DNA from 3 places in the Anaerobacillus sp. QJM3NY_32 genome. Region 1 is predicted to be linked to each of the others. Evidence: predicted binding sites of a transcription regulator. Region 1 holds the regulator's gene; each other region holds the start of a gene.
What was found. Region 1 encodes LexA, which represses DNA repair genes until DNA is damaged. Its sites were predicted from a motif close to CGAACATATGTTCG; they were not measured.
Positions count from the first base shown of each region.

Region 1 (6,522 bases):
ATCGCTGGAGTTCAGATTATAAGAGTAAAGTTTGGGAGTACGCTAAGAGAACAGGAACAACTGTTTATGCAGCTAATGACGGCGATGGAATTATTTTTGAAGAGGGTAAACTACAAATGATTGGTGATATAGTAGTGATGAATAGTGAGTTGTAATGGCACTATCTCAGTGAGATATGGTACATCACTACAATTGCTTGTTTTATAGGAGGACTAAAAATGGATGTATTTGAAGAATATCTAGCAAAGATAGAGAACCTGCAGCACCGAGAGCGAACGGAACAAATTTTGACCTGGGTACAAAATGAATTTCCAAACCTGGTGCCGAAAATTGCCTGGAATCAGCCAATGTTTACAGATCACGGAACATTTATTATTGCCTTTAGCGTAGCAAAACATCATTTGGCTGTTGCCCCTGAAAAGACTGGAATTGTTCATTTTTCTGAAGAAATGAAACTTGCTGGCTATGATCACACTAAACAACTAATGCGTATTCCGTGGGGTAGTTCAGTTGAATTTTCATTACTTAAAAAAATGATCGAATTCAATATTCATGATAAGGCAGACTGTTCAACTTTCTGGCGCAAGTGAATAAATAGACGGGACAGGCTTCTATTTGGACCAACCGCTTGGTAGTCGCTATGTGAGATTAACGTTTAAAACTAAATGAGGTTCATATATGGTCAACGGGAACCCTTCTATTTATTTTTGCCCATATTGGCATCATTATGTGACTCATCGGGATAGCGGCTTCTGTTATGAAATTACAGGTAAGTGAAAAAATACACGTGTATAAATTAAGTAATAATAAATTACGGCGTAGGGCAAGTTCCATCAGCGAGCTTGCTCCTTTTTAGTACAAATTAATTCAGTCTGGAAAAATCGAAAAAGGCTAGAAATGCAGTTCATTAAATGATAGGTAAGCTTATCTATATGTCGAAAGATGCAGAGAAAACGTCACGGTTTTCTTTAACATAAGTATGTTATCCATACATGATCCACTTCGAATGATTCATTTTTGATCAGAATACTTGTAATAGTTTGAAAAATACAACCTCATATCTCTAAAATAGAAGATAGTTCAACTAGAAGAGGAGGAAAAAAGACATATGAAATCCAGGAAATGGAAATATGGAATTGCGCTTTTTATTGTAGGGATATTAACTTTCGGTTTCTTACCGTTAACTGGAAGTGCCAAAGGTGATTGCTTTAACACTGATGCGGCGCTAACACCAGAGGAGCAGCGAATGGAAGACGGTGCCCCAATCCCACAGCAAATTATGGATAAGGCGGAGTTTACAGTTTTTGCGGATGAATTTAAGGAGGATTTGTGCAAAGCGAAAAGTGTAAAAAAAGCAGAGAAAGTGATCGAAAAGCATGGTGAGAAGCTGTGGGAGACGGCTGTTGCTCGAGCTCAGGGAGAACGAAATGATTTAGGGGAACTAGATCGTTATGATGATCGCCCGCTTTATTGGACTCGATTACATATGACTGCTGCCCTCAGGCAATGGGAACCTTCATATACAGTAACGGAGAAAAAGCAAGAAGAACTGATGAAGAAACTAGAGTACACGTCAAGGGGAATTACTTCTATTGATTTTCCAAAAGGGAAGAAAGTTAAGCGTATTTTAGTAAGCGGATTTGATCCATACCGTTTAGAACAGGAATTTAGGAGATCAAACCCTTCTGGCGCTGCAGCGCTTCAGATGGATGGGAAAGTCGTTTTGACGGAAGAAGGTCCAGCTTTTATTCAAGCAGCGAATTTTCCGGTACGATGGGATGATTTTGATGAAGGAATCGTTGAAGATACTTTTGGACCTTACCTGGTTAATAGTAAAGAGCAGGTGGATCTCATGATGACAATCAGTCAAGGTGGTCCAAAAGCTATGACCATCGAAGGGTTTGCCGGGAGATGGCGCACAGGGGTTGGAAACACTCTTGAAGATCGCTCAGAAGTTATTCCGACAGTGAGCAATTGGCCGATGCCTGAAAAACTGCCGGAATTTATTGAAACAACGCTTCCTTACAAGGAAATGATTGCAGCCAATACTGGACCATGGCCGGTAGAAAGAGGCGATGAAGTATGCGAATGGCTCGCACCAGAATATCGTGATAAACCGTATGAGTGCCATGAAGGGGGTCCGACTGAAGGATCAAAAGCTCGTAAAGGAGGAGGCGGAAGCTACTTATCGAATGAAAGTCAGTACCGATCCAATCGCGTGCGAATTGGGATAGGAGCTTATGATATTCCGGGTGGACACCTTCACGTAGCCGCTCAGGAGTACTATCCTGAAGATCCTTCCGTTTATATCACTGATGAGTTCCAAAAGTTCCGTCAGGCGACAGTAGATCAAACAGTTGAATTAGTTATAGCGGCTTCAGAGGCTGCTGAAAAGTAACCGTTTAAGAATTATGTTAGAAGTATACAAAACCGCCCTTTATTTAAATGAAGGGCGGTTTTGTATAGCCTTTAAGAGTTAAAAGTAGGTAGGTGAGGTTGGTTGTAATGTAAAGCTACACCCCTATGCTCTTCAAACTGCGATCATTTACACAGACGGAGGGGTTAATAAATAAAAGAAGAGAAGAAGCTCGTATTGATATAGCCCAGAAAGCTTATATAACATAAAAAAAGAAGCGCACGCAGCGCTTCTAGTGAATGGAGCGAAAGACCCCAATTACTTTACCAAGAATAGAAACGGAATCAAGAATGATCGGTTCCATCGATGAGTTTTCCGGTTGAAGTCGGAAGTAGTTGCTTTCTTTAAAGAATCGTTTAACAGTTGCTTCAGCTTCATCTGTCATCGCGACAACAATATCACCGTTATTTGCAGTTGGTTGTTGCTTCACAATAACCATATCACCGTTATAAATACCAGCTTCGATCATACTATCCCCTTCAATCACTAGAATAAAGGTATGTTCTTCATCCTGTGCAAACTGTTCTGGAAGCGGGAAGTATTCTTCTACATTTTCAATGGCAGTGATGGGTTGACCAGCAGTTACTTTACCAATGACGGGAACGTTTACAGTATGTTGACGAGGAATATCGATCGTTTCATCAAGACCAAGCACTTCGATGGCTCTTGGTTTTGTTGGGTCTCGTCTGATATACCCTTTTTTCTCGAGTCTTGCCAGGTGGCCATGGACAGTGGAGCTTGAAGCAAGTCCAACAGCTTCGCCAATTTCTCTTACGGAGGGTGGATAACCCTTTTGCTTAACTTCGACTTTAATAAAGTCCAGAATGTCCTGCTGACGCTTTGATAGTTTCATAATATCTGGCACCTCGTTCCAATCTATCTATTTGTTAGTAGTATACCAGAATTTTTGTTCGCATACAAACATAAGTTCGAAGAAATTAGTTGACACGAACAGAGGTTCTGATATACTAAAAACAGAACAAATATTCGCATATGGGGTGATTGGGATGAGAAAGCAAGCTGGGGGCTTGTCTGGAGTTGATTTTCTTGTCATTATATCTTTTGTAGCTGTGTTAATTATTGTGTTTCTATCTTTGCGAACAGCTGCAGCTGAGGAGTATGATCGTTATACAACGGTACAATTGGAGCAGGGAGATACTGTTTTAGAAATTGCGGAAGAATACCGTACTGCTCATGAGTTGTCTGATCGGAAGTTCGTCAGTTGGGTTGAAGAAGTGAATAGCATTGATGCAAACCGAATTACAGCAGGAGATACTCTCATCATCCCTGTTGAAGCGAACGCTACCGCACTTGGGGGTAAAGAATAAAGTATGAACGCCGTTATTTATTGTCGGGTAAGCACAAAGAAAGAAGCACAGGAGTCTTCTCTTGCCAGGCAAAAAGAAGAACTACAACGATTTGCATCACAGTCAGGTTTTATTATACAGCGCTTGATTGAAGAAAAGCACAGCGGGTATGACATTGATCGTGATGGCATACTTGAGGTGCTTGACTTATTGAAAGAGGGGCATGTTGAGGCATTGCTCATTCAAGATGAAACAAGACTTGGGAGAGGGAATGCAAAGATCGCTCTTCTACATGCCGTCCATAAATATGGAGGGACGATTTATACAGTGAATCAAAACGGAGAACTTCAATTGTCGGAATCTGATTCGATGGTTCTTGAGATCGTTAGTATCGTTGAAGAATTTCAGCGCAAGCTTCATAATCTGAAAATTAAACGTGGAATGGACAAGGCGGTTAAAGAAGGCTATCGACCACAGCGAAACCTCAGCCATCAAAATCAAGGTGGGCGTGAGCGGGTGGAAGTTCCAATCGAAGAAATTGTTAATCTACGAAACCGTGGTCTTACGTTTAATGAGATAGCTGCAACGCTTAAAGGATTTGGACATCACGCTTCGAAAGCAACGGTACATAGACGTTATCAGGAATATGTTGACGAGCAGAACGAGAAGCACTAAACTTGTCTATGTTCAAAACATGCGTTAGCATGTGAGATACAAGTTTCAGTAAAGGAGCTATTTTACATGCCTTTTGAAGATAAACTCCAAAGAATTAACGAGCTATCTCGTAAAGCAAAAGAGTCATCATTAACAGAAGATGAGAAAAAAGAACAGAAAAAGCTACGTAAGGAATATTTAGCAAATTTCCGTTCTTCTTTCAAAAACCAACTTCATTCTATAAAAGTTGTGGATGAAGAAGGCACAGATGTAACACCTGAAAAGCTTAAGGAAAGCAAGAAAAACCGTCGCTTTCTTCAGTAGAAAATAGCCTAATTTTGCGAAAAGCAAAATTAGGCTATTTTTATGGTTGCAATTTTTCAAATATTCGTTATACTGTACTATAACAAGATGTACTAATACAAAACGGAGAGGGCGGATATGATGTTTGTTGTAACTGATTCTGCAGCTGAGTTTTACAAAAATGAAATGGAACTTGGTAACGGTGATTGCTTGAGGTTATTCGTACGCTACGCAGGGAGTGGAGACAGCGGAGGTTTTTCTCTTGGGGTCATGTCTGATAAGCCTTCATATGATGATTATAAGCAAGAAATTGGAGGAGTTACGTACTTCGTTCGACCGGACGATCAATGGTTTGTTGATCGAATGAAGCTTGATTATGATGAGAGATCCGGCGGTGTTCTTTGTGACCTGCCGAGTATGGCATAGCATTCTAAAGACCTGTACTATAACATATATGTTATAGTACAGGTCTTTTTGATTTCGACAAAACTAGTGAAAGCTAGCCTCCATGTATAGACAATCATTTTATGAGAACTCATTTATACTTTCTTTTATATGAGTGGATTCTTGGGCAGGGGGGGAGTTATATGAGGCATTACGAAATGTACTTCGTTAAGCAGCACATTGCAGAACAATATGCTGGTAAGGAGCATCTGTTGTATCAACTTTTCCTCGAAAGGAAGCGGGCCATACAGGCTGATCAGAAAGAGCTTCTAGAAAAACAGGTAGCCTTTATTACAGAGCCTGTGGAAGAAGAAGAACTAAATACCTGTTTGGTCAATGAATTGGGTGGCTTTCGCACGTATGAATATAAAAATGAAGGGCATCGATTGTGTATTAAACAATCTAAAAGTGATGCATCTTTATTTGTAAGAAGCGAGAAGATAAATATATATGCTAGCGGATCAAACGAGGCTGAAACAGTCTTTTTTGAAGTGATACGAAAATTAACTCCTTCGTTCTTTGCGATTGACTTCCAATCCGGTCGATACGGGTGGCTTAACCCGATTAAACAACAGAAACTAGTTTGAATAAACTCCTACTATTTTAATAGACGTTATTGTATAATCATTAAGGGTTGTAGTACACTATTGGAAGAGAAAGAATAAGGAGGAAATCTAGAATGTGGTGGATGTACACGCTTGTGGGCGTGCTAGCGTTGATTGCTGGAGTAGCACTTGGCTTTTTTATTGCCCGCAAATATATGATGGACTATTTAAAGAAGAATCCCCCTATCAATGAAAATATGCTTCGTGTAATGATGATGCAAATGGGGCAAAAACCTTCTCAGAAGAAGATTAATCAGATGATGAAGGCTATGAATAGTCAAATGACAAACAACGATAAATAGCTTATTGAGCACTCTGGTAACAGAGTGCTTTTTGTATGGAGTAATTTTGGTTGACGGGTCTAATTGGTGTGATGGTATGATAGATTAGACTATAAAAAATCAGGAAGTGTTCACATGACAATGAAAAATTTAGTAGTAGCAACAGGTCTTTCGTTCGCGCTTTTAGCCGGATGCCAGGCGGGAGATGACGAGCAAACGTCTAACCAGACAGAGAATCAGTCACAGAATGATGGACAGACGAATAACGGCTCCTCGAATAGTATTGAAAATAATGATGGAAACCAAAACAATAACAAGCAAAATGATAGCAGCAAGAAAGAAGATGAAGAAAGCGATCAAAGCGATGAGGCCAAAAAGGATAAATCAGCAGCGTATCCAACGATGGCTGAAACAGTTGAGAAAAATGGAGAGAATTTAACTGTAACGAATCCAGACAGTATTTATGTTGTGGCAAATAAAGAGCGAAATCTACCTTCAGACTTTGTGCCCCA
Region 1 covers NZ_CM149684.1:1,968,520-1,975,041, forward strand. The annotation lists gene AC0VYH_RS10460 (Type 1 glutamine amidotransferase-like domain-containing protein) at 1-155, shown strand, start outside; gene AC0VYH_RS10465 (iron chaperone) at 219-590, shown strand; gene AC0VYH_RS10470 (hypothetical protein) at 1,109-2,398, shown strand; gene lexA (transcriptional repressor LexA) at 2,649-3,272, opposite strand; gene yneA (cell division suppressor protein YneA) at 3,424-3,744, shown strand; gene AC0VYH_RS10485 (YneB family resolvase-like protein) at 3,748-4,398, shown strand; gene AC0VYH_RS10490 (DUF896 domain-containing protein) at 4,465-4,701, shown strand; gene AC0VYH_RS10495 (HesB/YadR/YfhF family protein) at 4,819-5,106, shown strand; gene sirA (sporulation inhibitor of replication protein SirA) at 5,268-5,711, shown strand; gene AC0VYH_RS10505 (YneF family protein) at 5,804-6,031, shown strand; gene AC0VYH_RS10510 (M15 family metallopeptidase) at 6,146-6,522, shown strand, end outside.

Region 2 (6,522 bases), 1.7 Mb from region 1:
AACGTTCGAATGATATAAATATTACTGGGAAAATAGATGAAAAAACTGCGCAGAAACTTCAGGAAAAAATTATTGATTCCATTCGCAATCCTGATAACGATGTGCAGCTTAAGACAGCGGTGGAGCTCCTTGCTAAATAATTTCAAGAAGGAAATGAACTGTTGATGTCGAAGCTATTCCGCAGGAAATCCTGCGGAATTTTTTTCGACCATGATAAGCACGTTGAACAAGTAGAAGACATTTTCAAAATGAGGTAAACTAGATTGGTTGTCTCATGATTATTTGGCAATGTTAGGGTATTTTCGATAATTCTCTCATGACAGAGCGGAACATTCATATAACATAGCCAGTCATTTAGTAACTGCTAACAAGCATGGAGGAATATAAAATGGACACTTTTGGCCTTTCAATACTTAAGGGAATTATTAGTTTTTTCCTTCATCCCCTCACGTATATTACGATTATTGGAGCATTTATGCTCGGCCTTTCACGAGTAAAACGTGATAGAAGAGATTTTCACACAAGAGTACATGATGTTTTGGACGATGTTCCATTTGCTATCATACCTGGATTATTGATTGGAGCCGCTTTTCTGATACTTAATCTTTTGCTTGGTTTAACGATTCCTTTCAGTACCACCGTAGCAATGAGTCTCGGAGCATTTTTGCTTTTAGTAACAGGACAAATTCGTTTTTTATCACCTGCTTTTGTGTTCATCTTACCTACACTAGCAACGTTTTTTTATACTCCAATCGATCTCGGTAACGATACTCTCAATACGATGCAAGAGGGGATCGGGAATGCATCGCCGATTGCACTCGCTATTTTAGTTGGCTTTCTAGTATTCATGGAAGGGTTATTCATTACGATGAATGCCGGGAAACAGACGTCACCAAGACTCGTAGAAAGTAAACGTGGAAAGTTAGTGGGGGCCCATGAAGTCCAAAGACTATGGCTTTTACCACTATTCCTCTTCCTTCCAGTCGGTCAGGTTGAATCATTTACATGGTGGCCTCTTCTTGATTTTGGTGCTGGCACCTATGCCTTTATCTTATTGCCATATCCAATTGGCTTTCGAAAGCTTATACACCATGCATTACCCCTTCCAGAGATGAAGAGTAATGGTAGGCAGGTTGCTCTTCTCGGGGGAGCGACGGTCTTAATTGGTCTAATGAGTTACTTTTTGAGTAATAAATGGATTGCATTAGTTGCAATCATTCTAGTGATTCTTGGACGAGCTGGTATTTTACTTCTTCATCGAGGTAAAAATAAGCCTGCCTATTTCAATGAACGAAATAAAGGACTTGTTATTCTCGGAATTCTCCCTGGCTCACCTGCAGATCAAATGAACTTACAAGTTGGCGAAGTCATTTCTAAGGTGAATGGGCTACCTTTAGGAAAAGGTGTAGATTTTTATACGGCTCTTCAACGTAATGCCGCTTTTTGTAAAATGGAAGTGCTTGATGTTAATGGAGAAGTTAGGTTTGAGCAAAAAGCGCTTTATAATAATACTCATCATGAGCTTGGTTTGCTATTTGTAAAAGAAAATCGTTTTGAGGAGCAAGAGGAAGCACAATAATAAACGAATCGTTAGAAGAAGGCTGAGGCTTTCTTCTTTTTTGTTATGCTATTTTTCGTTAAATAGCAAAAGTTATGTTTCTCTTTGTCACTTATAGAATTAAACCTATTTCAACAATAAAGTTGTACTTGTTTCTATGCCATTTAGTTATAGGTTCTATTCAAGAAATATATGGAAGTTAGAAAACCGTTTCATCCCTTGGATGATTGCGTTTACAGTGATTTTCTATGTCTTGTATGTTAGCAAAACGCTTGCTACACTTTGATCATTCTTAACGTAAAGGAGCATGTCGCAATGACTGGAGAAAAGCAGTTGCAGCAACAATTAATGGATCTTAATGAAAGAGAAATGAAGTTGCTTCAAAAGTTTGAAATAGAGCGTGAGACAATTATGAATCAAATGCACGGTAGCGCGTCTGTCGTTACAAGAGCTCCAATTTCCGAAATCGTAGAAACCCTTGAACGTTCTCAAGTGGCGATGGGGCCGCTTTACCTGACAGATCTACTAGAGAAGCATTATAGAATCACTATTTCAAAGTCATCCCTTTTTAATATCCTTGAAATGCTCGCAGAGTCAAAAGATTATCCTATTACTCGGATTAGTGAAAAAGGATTTAAATATAGTAAATAAGCTATAAAGGGTTGAATTTTGTCATTTGTTACTAACAACACAGATTTACTCGATTAGGGTATAAATCTAGAACCCAGTGTATTAGCAGAGCCATTAAGAAAGTAAAGGTGATTAGAATGGACAATGTATTCGAAGATACAAATATGAAGTCTACCAATGAGTCAAGAACGGCTAAAGCAACCGTAGTCAATCCGACTCATACAAATATTCATGGAACATTATTTGGGGGTCAACTGATGGCCTTCATTGATGACGTTGCTCTTATTTCAGCAACTCGTCATTCAAGAAGACCCTGTGTAACAGCATCAACTGATTCAGTGGATTTTCTTCATCCGATTAATCAAGGAGACATTGTTTGTCTTGAATCCATGGTGACGTGGACACACAAAACATCAATGGAGGTTTTTGTTAAAGCAATTGCAGAGAAAATGTTCACTGGTGAACGTCACGTATGTGCGACTGCGCTGTTAACATTTGTAGCCCTTGATGAAGAAGGAAATCCAGTTGAGGTACCAGGTGTTTACCCTGAAACAGAAGAGGAGAAATTCTTGAATGAAACAGCTGTTGAACGAAAAGAGATTCGTAAAGGTCGCAAAGGTGAAAGTAGAAAGCTAGCTCGTGAATTTGGAACTCCAAAGCCCTGGGATGCAGCTCAGTTTACTACATTGTAAAGTCGTTTCTTATCCTATGTGATAAGAAACGACTTTACAATGATGAGTTTTCTTTTCTGATCATAGCATTCTCTCCCTAACTTGTTGTAAGATGGGGGGAGAAGTTGTGATTAGAGAGGGGAACTTACCAGTATGCAAGGAATATTAATTGCTTTATTCGTTCCGGCAATTATCATGGTCGTGTTTACGCGAGTTACATATAATACTTACGTTAGTTTCGGGTTAACGATTTTATTTATGTGGGCTGTGTTTGGTGGAATCGATCATCCGATACATTTGATTGTCTTAACGATTTTGTCAGCGCTTGTTGGATTTTATTTTTCAATGAAAACACAAAAACAAAATAAGAAAAAAATGAAGTAGCGCCTATTTTAAAAAGAATAGGCGCTTCTTTTTCGTCCAATACTGGTAAATGAAGAGACACATTAGGCAAATAATATAGAGAAATAGAATGAGTAGGCCTGAAATCGACTGATGGAATAGCTGTAATAGAATACTAACTAACGTAAAAAAGTAAAGAATGCCAAGAAGATTTTTTAATGTGGTTTCAGTGAAAGAATCTGTCATTCCTGCTCCGATTCTAGCTCCAATGATCGCTCCAATCACTAAGAGAATGGCAAGGGTGATCGGAATGGTAACCGTTTGAATATATGAGAAGAAACCGGTCAATACAATGAAGAAGATGGAAGTTAAAGATGTACCCACTGCAAGTCGTGGCGGAAGACGTAGTACATGAATTAATAGTGGTACCATGACAAAACCGCCCCCCACTCCAAGAGTAGAAGAAATAAATCCGCCTAGTAAGCCGATTAAAATTGTTCGAAGAGGGGAAACAGAAATAGAAACATTTTCTTCATCTATAGTTTGTCCTTTGGAAAGCATGGATATGGAAAAGTATGCGAGAAGAACGATATATAAGATTGAGATAACTGGACCATCGATTTTGCTCTCTTCCAAATATAAGACAAGTGGTTTAGCAACCTGTGTTCCGATCATGCCACTAATCGATAGAAAAAGAGTCACTTTCCATAGAATTCTTTTACTTTGAATATACTTCAAAGATCCAGAAATCGAAGTGCTCATGCTATAAAGAAGGCTAATGGTGATTGCTGTTGCAGGTGAATAACCAAGTAACAAAAGAATAGGTGTGAGGAGAAATCCCCCGCCTACGCCAAAAAATCCTGAGACAGCACCGATTGAGAGGCCAAGTGGTAAAGCCCATAAAAGCAGCAATGTTAAAACTCCTTTGTAGTAAAACTTAGTACTGCGTGAATTCCGCTACACTGTGAATCAACCTTTAACAGCATACAATAGTTTTGTATGAAGAGAAAGATAACCTTGAAAATAAAATGCGAATATCAGTTCGCTTTAATTGAAGTTTAAACCATATTCTGTGATATAATAAGTGACATGGATGATAGGAACGGAGGCGAAGATGGTGGAAAAAAAGTTCGAGTTGGTATCTGATTATGAGCCTCAAGGCGACCAGCCTGAAGCCATTAAGAAACTTGTACAAGGTGTTCATAATAATGAACGCCATCAAACGTTGCTCGGCGCAACAGGAACTGGTAAAACGTTCACAATGTCTAACGTGATACAAGAGGTGAATAAACCGACCCTCATTATTGCGCACAATAAAACGCTTGCTGGTCAATTATATAGTGAATTTAAGGAGTACTTTCCGCATAACGCTGTGGAATATTTTGTGAGCTATTATGATTATTATCAACCAGAAGCGTACATACCTCAATCGGATACATTCATCGAAAAAGATGCAAGTATTAATGACGAAATAGATAAACTACGACATTCTGCAACATCAAGTTTGTTTGAGCGTAATGACGTCATTATTGTAGCAAGTGTTTCTTGTATTTATGGTCTTGGTAATCCAGAGGAATACAGAAGTCTAGTACTTTCAATTCGAAAAGGAATGGAAAAAGATCGTGATCAACTGTTGCGCGATATGGTCGATATTCAATATTCCCGGAATGATATTAATTTCACACGTGGTACGTTCCGCGTTAGAGGAGACGTTGTGGAAATTTTCCCTGTCTCACGAGATGAACACTGTATTCGCGTCGAATTTTTTGGAGATGAAATTGATCGAATTACTGAAGTGAATTCCCTAACAGGTGAAATTCTTGGAGAAAGAGAGCACGTGGCTATATTCCCGGCTTCACACTTCGTTACCCGTGAAGAAAAGTTAAAAATCGCGATACAGCGAATTGAAGCTGAGCTTGAAGAGAGACTGAAGATTTTAAATGAAGAAGGCAAACTTCTTGAAGCTCAGCGTCTTGAACAGCGAACGAGATACGATATTGAAATGATGGCTGAAATGGGCTTTTGTTCAGGAATTGAAAACTATTCTAGACATTTGACACTAAGAGAAGCAGGAGCAACGCCATATACATTAATGGACTACTTTCCAGATGATTTCTTAATTATGGTTGATGAATCTCACGTTACGCTTCCCCAAGTAAGAGGAATGTACAATGGAGACCAGGCAAGAAAAGGTGTGCTAGTGGATCATGGCTTCCGCTTACCATCAGCAAAAGACAATCGCCCTCTTCGCTTTGAAGAATTTGAAGAGAAGGCTCATCAATTTGTTTATGTATCTGCAACGCCAGGGACCTATGAAGAAGAGCATTCAACCAAAGTCGTCGAACAAATTATTCGCCCAACCGGTCTTCTTGATCCGACGATTGAAATTCGTCCAATCGAAGGTCAGATTGATGACCTATTAGATGAAATCAATCAGCGGTCTGCACGTAATGAACGGGTACTTGTGACGACGCTCACGAAAAAGATGTCAGAGGATTTAACGGATTATTTGCTTGAAATGGGGGTAAAGGTACGATACCTTCACTCTGAAATAAAGACTCTCGAAAGAATTGAAATTATTCGTGATCTCCGATTAGGTGTATTTGATGTTCTTGTTGGTATTAACCTTCTAAGGGAAGGTCTCGACATCCCAGAAGTATCTCTTGTTACAATTTTAGATGCAGATAAGGAAGGGTTCTTACGATCTGAGCGTTCTTTAATTCAAACAATCGGACGTGCTGCTCGAAATTCAGGTGGTCATGTTATCTTGTATGCTGATAAAATCACCAATTCAATGGAAGTGGCAATGAATGAAACGAGTCGTAGAAGAGAAATTCAACAAGAATACAACGAAAAATACGGCATTACGCCTACAACAATTCAAAAGAAAGTGCGTGAAGGTATAAGAGCAACGGTTGCAGCTGAAGATGGAGAAGAATACAAGATTCCTAAGCAAGGTAAGATGACGAAGCAAGAGCGTGCTAAAGTGATTGAAAATGTGGAAACTGAAATGAAGGAAGCTGCACGAGAACTGAATTTCGAACGTGCTGCAGAACTTCGTGACCTACTATTAGAGCTTAAAGCGGAAGGATGACGAACAGATGGCAAACGATGAGATCGTCGTCAAAGGGGCCAGAGCCCATAATTTAAAAAATATAGATGTATCGATCCCAAGAGATAAGCTTGTTGTTGTAACAGGCTTGTCAGGATCAGGGAAATCATCTCTAGCATTTGATACGATTTATGCAGAAGGACAGAGACGGTATGTTGAATCGTTATCAGCATATGCAAGACAATTCCTTGGACAGATGGATAAGCCGG
Region 2 covers NZ_CM149684.1:3,632,675-3,639,196, reverse strand. The annotation lists gene AC0VYH_RS18970 (S41 family peptidase) at 1-140, shown strand, start outside; gene AC0VYH_RS18965 (PDZ domain-containing protein) at 389-1,579, shown strand; gene AC0VYH_RS18960 (hypothetical protein) at 1,874-2,209, shown strand; gene AC0VYH_RS18955 (acyl-CoA thioesterase) at 2,326-2,880, shown strand; gene AC0VYH_RS18950 (DUF2198 family protein) at 3,013-3,243, shown strand; gene AC0VYH_RS18945 (sulfite exporter TauE/SafE family protein) at 3,247-4,113, opposite strand; gene uvrB (excinuclease ABC subunit UvrB) at 4,319-6,295, shown strand; gene uvrA (excinuclease ABC subunit UvrA) at 6,303-6,522, shown strand, end outside.
Region 2: the regulator LexA is predicted to act here: its motif matches at 4,233-4,246, upstream of uvrB (excinuclease ABC subunit UvrB).

Region 3 (6,522 bases), 650 kb from region 1:
ATGTATACACTAGACTCTGTTTAGCCTTTTCAAGATATCCTGAACTGCACAGTAAAATATTCTTACTAACGAGATCATCTTTCATAGCCGAGGCTCTCATTGCTACTTGCCCACCCATAGAATGGCCGATCATAACAGTATGATCAATTGAAAGCCTTTCTAAAAGTTCAACCACCACTTCCGCATAATTATGATAAGAGTGGACAAAACGATTAGACTTTTCACTTTTTCCGAACGGAGGAAGATCAATGGCAACAACAGTATATGCCTTTGTTAATAATGGTATCAATCTTCTGAAGCTGAAGCTCGACGATAGAAAACCGTGAAGAAGCGTTAATACTGGCCGATCGACGGCTGTGTCATTTCTATAGTATTCATAGTGAATATCAATTCCTTTGATCTTTTCCGTATTTTGTTTAAGATTTTGAGCTAATAGCATCTTTCATCTCACTCCGGATTTTGAATTCATCTGATCTGATTCACCCTTCGTTTCTAACCAGACAGGATGGTCTCACTTATTCAGGTTTGACTTTATAATTATTTTACCCCAATCCTGAAATGAAAAACTTTTTTTACATCCGAGAGGATACTCCATTTTTTTCATTCTAACTCTACGTGCACAAGGTCCAGCAGCTTTATCGTTGTCCTTTTTTCATTATGGTCAATAATACGCAGTTCTTTCGTAAGTGGATCTACATAGTCCACATATCCAAAGAGAGTTTTCGTTTCTCCCCCACTAAAGTGTTGAAAACAAAGCGAGTTGTGATTGGCCATTGCTTCACATATTGTTTCATTCATTTCCGCCATTCTTTGTTCATCAAGTACCGGCTTTTCACTTTTTTTCTCTTCGGTTTTCCAATCTCTTAGCTCTTTCACATGCTCAGGTAACATCATTGACGTCCATTTTATATTTCCGCGATCACGAATCACGCTTCTTCCCCCTTCTATGCTTTATGACCACCCACAAGTTTACTTCTATGCAGTGCCGTACCGGCCTTTGTGTATGAAACGGCACGAAGCAGCGCATCTGAGCCATATTTCTCACGGATCGAATCCATCACATATCCGAGATCCCGCTGCTTTGGGCGTGACGCGTTAAATAAGTCCAACTGCACTTCTTCATCATTGCAAATATTTGAAAGGGTAATGGAAATCTTACGAACCGTTTTTCTTCCAAAGAACTCCTCAAATAACTGAAGACATACATTGTATATTTCGAGCGTAATAGCAGTCGGGCTGTGGATACTCCTTGAACGGTGAAAGCCACCCCCGCCTTCTTCTTTACTATAACCAATCCCAAGGCTAATCGTACGCCCTGCCTTCCGGGCTTTTCTCGCACGTCTTGCAACTTCTTCACTCATCTCAAGAATGACGTGTTGAATGTCTTTTTCGTCATGGTAATCTCGCAACAAAATTTGGCTTTTCCCATAGCTAATCTGTCCCTGCATAATCGGCGCACCCATTTCAGAAAGATCGATGCCCCACGCATGATGATAGAGCTGATTTCCCATAATACCGAATTTTTCTTCTAGTAGATGTAGCGGGTAATGCGCAAGCTGCTTTACATTCATAATCCCCATTCGATTTAACGTTCGCTCGACACGCGATCCGATACCCCACATTTGACTTAGCGGGGAAAGCGGCCAGAGTTTTTTAGGAATATCTTCATAAGTCCATTCTGCAATCCCTTTTTCTTTCGCTTCCAGATCGAGACAAAGCTTTGCCATTAAAAGATTTGGGCCAATCCCTATGGCACATGGTAATCCGAATGTCTCTCTTATTTCATTTCTGATCTTGTGAGCTACTTCAAATTTGTTCCCCCAAAGTCGTTCTGTCCCATCAACCTGCAAAAACGATTCATCAACGCTATACGTATGGATACATTCTGATGGTACATAACGATGAAAAAGCCTCGTTATTTCCATTGATTGTTTTAAATATGAAGACATTCTCGCATTAACGATATGAATGTTTTTATTATTTGGAATTTCAAATAGTCTGCTCCCTGTTCGTATTCCAAATTCCTTCTTTAGTGCCGGAGACGCTGCTAGCACAACACTTCCCTGTCGCTCGGTATCACCAACAACCGCGAGATAGCATGTAAGTGGATCAAGCCCCATCTCTACTGCTGAACAACTTGCATAAAAACTTTTCATATCAATACATAGGATTGTTTTCTTTGGAAATTTAGAATAATCCATTTGTATCCCCCCTTCTCCTAATCAAAAGAACGTTTGTTCCCTTTATATATACCCGTATTTTAACCGAATATACGTTCTCTTTACAATAAGTACTTTCTTCCAATCATAAAACGATTCACTTAGCATCACCCTTTTTTCTAAAGTAACGAAAAGTACCGGAAGAAGAGTAACAATGAACTTAACGATATTCACTCCAAAGTTAGTCATCAGAGCACATACGTATTGGAGATCCTACACTTGTTCCATTAACAGATAGGGAAGTAGAAATACTCGCGCATCAATCTCTAAACGCACAGAAAAAGAACCAGGATATGCCGTTTCATATGGTCATTAACGCCATTATTTATTAGCACACCACCTCCTGAGTCTAAAGAACCAATACCTTTTTTTAAAATAACAGGTATATCTCCCTATAACTCTATCCAAAAGGATAGGTCTTAACTATCAAAATAGTTTAAATAGTTTGAATACTAAATCTTTTATGGTAATGTTAGCTCATCTTAATCACGAGGGGGATATAGAATGGGAAAGAAAAAAAATTTACTTTCAATCGGTTTATCAGTGGGGCTCGTTAGTACCATGCTCGCACCATCCTCAACATTTGCAGCAGCAGATACGAATATGAATAAAGAAACAGGAACACCTACTTTTGTTTCAGGAAAACTAACAAAAGCAAGCTCTCAAAATGCCAATCAAGTACTATTTGATTACTTGAACGAACAGAAAAACCTGTACAAGTTTAGTGGATCTTCCGCTAAGGATTCCTTTAAAATCCTATCAAAAGAAAAGGACGATCTTGGTTTTACGGTTTTTCGATTACAACAACTTCATGAAGGAACACCTGTTTATGGTTCAACTCAAACGGCTCATGTTGATGAAAGTGGTATTTTAACAGCCGTATCAGGTACAGTTATTCCAGACCTTGGGTCGAAGAAAGAGCTTAAAAAAGCAACAAAATTCAAGAAACAGGACGCCGTTAAAAAAGCAGAAGAAGATCTCGGTTTTTCACCAGCCTATGAACAAAAACCCGAATCCAACCTTGTCGTCTATACTGAAGGAGAGTCTGCAACGTATGCTTACCATGTGACCTTGAACTTCCTCTCGCCTGAACCGGGTAACTGGCAATACATAATTGATGCAACAAGTGGTGAAGTTCTAACAAGCTTCAATGCTCTACACGAAGCAAAAAAAGAAGGAGTCGGCAAGCCAGGTGGTGGTGATAATGTTACCGGAACAATTAAGACGGCAAGTGGAACTGGTGTACTTGGTGATCAAAAAACGTTCAATACGCTACTTTCCTCTTCAACTTATTACTTGAAAGACACTACGCGAGGTGGCGGAATCTTAACATATGATGCGGCAAATCGCACAAAACTGCCAGGCTCTTTATGGGCAGATTCGGATAACTCCTTTAACGCAAGCTATGACGCGGCTGCAGTCGACGCTCACTACTATGCAGGAGCGACGTATGATTATTATAAAGATGTCTTCAACCGAGATAGTTATGACGGAAACGGTTCACCACTAAAGTCCACCGTACATTACGGACGCAACTACAATAATGCGTTCTGGAACGGAAGCCAAATGGTCTATGGTGATGGAGATGGCTCAACTTTTGTATCCCTTTCAGGTGGTGAAGATGTTGTTGCTCATGAATTGACACACGCTGTCACTGATACAACAGCTGACTTAATTTATCAAAATGAATCAGGAGCACTGAATGAATCCATGTCTGATGTATTCGGAACGCTTGTAGAATACTACGACAGCAATAACCCTGACTGGTTAATCGGAGAAGATATTTATACACCAGGTACATCCGGGGATGCTCTTCGTTCAATGTCAGACCCATCCCAATTCGGAGACCCTGATCATTACTCTGTCCGCTATACTGGTTCTCAAGATAATGGCGGCGTTCATATCAACAGCGGCATCATGAACAAAGCAGCTTATCTGCTGAGTGAAGGCGGTACATTCTATGGGGTAACCGTATCAGGAATTGGAAAAGACAAACTCGGCGCTATTTACTACCGCACCCTTACGCAATACTTAACCGCTTCTTCAAACTTTAGTCAGATGAGATCAGCAGCAGTACAAGCTGCCACTGATCTTTATGGAAGCGGAAGCTCAGAAGTTCAATCTGTAAAACAGGCTTTTAATGCAGTTGGAGTTCAATAGAAAGAAGTTAGGCAGGCAGCCAATGGCTACCTGTCTTTTCGTTATGTCAGGGTTTTATAAGTATTCAAACGGGTAAAAGGGTGCTAGACCTTAAAAGGAGGAAGGAGGAAGGACAAATGGGAATTTTCAAAGAGGATACGCTTAAGCATGAACATGTTCTCATTACCGGAGCCACGGGTGGTATTGGATATGAAACCGCAAAGGCCGCCGTAAAAGCCGGTGCTACGATTACGATAACCGGAAGAAATAAAGATAAATTAACTCAGCTGAAGCAGGAGTGCGAAGAGTTAGTAACGGAAGCAACGGTTGCTGTTCTTCCTGCTGATTTAAACAATGAGAAAGATCGTTCTACTCTTATCGAAAGTGCTATTAAATATAACGGAAGCATCACAGGGTTAGTTAACTCAGCAGGAATTGGCGGCGGCGATACGCTTGATCAATTAGAAGAAGAAGATCTTCGCAAAGTAATGGAGCTAAATTATACCTCGACTGTTTTACTGACTCAACTTGTGTATAAGCGAATGCGTGAGGATAAGAAGAAAGGGGCGATTGTAAACCTCTCTTCTCTCTCAGGTCTTAGAGGAACTTTTGGTAACACGGCCTATAGCGCTTCAAAGTTTGCTATAACTGGCTTCACGCAGTCGTTTGCCCACGAGGCTATCCGTGATGGAATTAGAGTTAACGCAGTATGTCCCGGCTTCGTTGATACAGAAATGGGCCGAAACAGTATTGCTTCTAAAGGGGAGAGACAGAATAAAAGCTTTGAGGAAGAATTAAAGGCTGTAGAAGCAGCAATGCCATCTGGAAGAATTACGCAGCCTGAAGAAGTCGCCAATAGCATCATTTACCTTCTCTCAAATGCGTCAGAAAACATTATTGGCGAATCGCTCAAAATTTCAGGTGGAAGCGTTATGCGCTAGGTGCTTTGGAGAAATTACCTACAAATCAAAAATGACTCATGCTTGAAGAAAGCATGAGTCATTTTTGATTGGAGCATTCACAAAGCCATTAAGTAATACTCGCGTAGATACAAGTATCTGTTATCTGTGTTCCGTCGATCGACATATCTTCGTTTTTGAGAGTTCCTTCGAAATCATAGTCCAATCGTTCTGGAATCGCACGACTTCGCTCGTTTTCTCGATCGCATCTAATCTCGACCCTTCTGCACTTCAAGTCCTGATGCGCATATTCAGTAAGTTTCTGAACGGCCTCAGTCATATAGCCATGACCACTTTGCTTAGTAGCCACCCAATACCCAATTTCAAGCTTTGGAACATCCCATTCAATGTTATGAAACCCAGTGGATCCAACAAACTCATTTGTTTCTTTCAAAAACACCAGGAACCTTAAACTTTCACGCTTTAGGAATTTAATATGCGCCTCTCGTGTATTAATCTCTGTATCCTCAGGAGTCGGCGTTTCTCTAGCAAAGCCAAGCCAGGGCCTCAGTTCACTTATAGAAGATTGAATGGCTTGATTAACTATTTTACCATCCCCGTATTCAGGCATTCTTAACATTAATCGTTCTGTTTCAAGTACTGTTTCAATTTCCATTAAGATTGGATTCATTTCTATCCCTCCGACGTAAGTAAAGACATTCCCTCAAAAAAGAAGGAAATTTACAAATAAGCTGGAACAAGCGATTAACTTTTCACCTTCAACTAGAATTTGAACCGCCAATCAAGGAGATTAGCGGTTCAAATGAGAGCAGAATAATGGAAATTGAGCTAACTATACTACTTTAGGATTTTTCCCAAAACGGTTTTCTTCCACATCACTATCTAAGCAAGTGAAGACCAGAATGACAATACTACCAATTAGAGGAATAAGTCCAATGAGCACCCACCAACCGCTTCTTCCAGTGTCATGCAATCTACGCACAGTTACAGCTAGCGAAGGTAAAATAATGAACAATGAATAAATACTTGTCAAAAATGGGGAAATATCAGCTAGAGACTCTACTATCGTTAAGACAATAGAAAAAATAACATTAAAAAGAGTAAACATCCAATATTCTTTACGCCTTGCTCTTCCTTGGAAATTCACATAATTCTTTAATACTTTCAAATACCAGTTCATACTGCTTCTCCTTTAGCGAATAAGTTTAGTAGATTAGTACCTTTTTCATACAAAACAGTATAAC
Region 3 covers NZ_CM149684.1:2,616,953-2,623,474, forward strand. The annotation lists gene AC0VYH_RS13750 (alpha/beta fold hydrolase) at 1-439, opposite strand, end outside; gene AC0VYH_RS13755 (YolD-like family protein) at 601-930, opposite strand; gene AC0VYH_RS13760 (Y-family DNA polymerase) at 945-2,201, opposite strand; gene AC0VYH_RS13765 (M4 family metallopeptidase) at 2,724-4,379, shown strand; gene AC0VYH_RS13770 (SDR family NAD(P)-dependent oxidoreductase) at 4,496-5,299, shown strand; gene AC0VYH_RS13775 (GNAT family N-acetyltransferase) at 5,388-5,948, opposite strand; gene AC0VYH_RS13780 (DUF805 domain-containing protein) at 6,111-6,458, opposite strand.
Region 3: the regulator LexA is predicted to act here: its motif matches at 2,266-2,279, upstream of AC0VYH_RS13760 (Y-family DNA polymerase).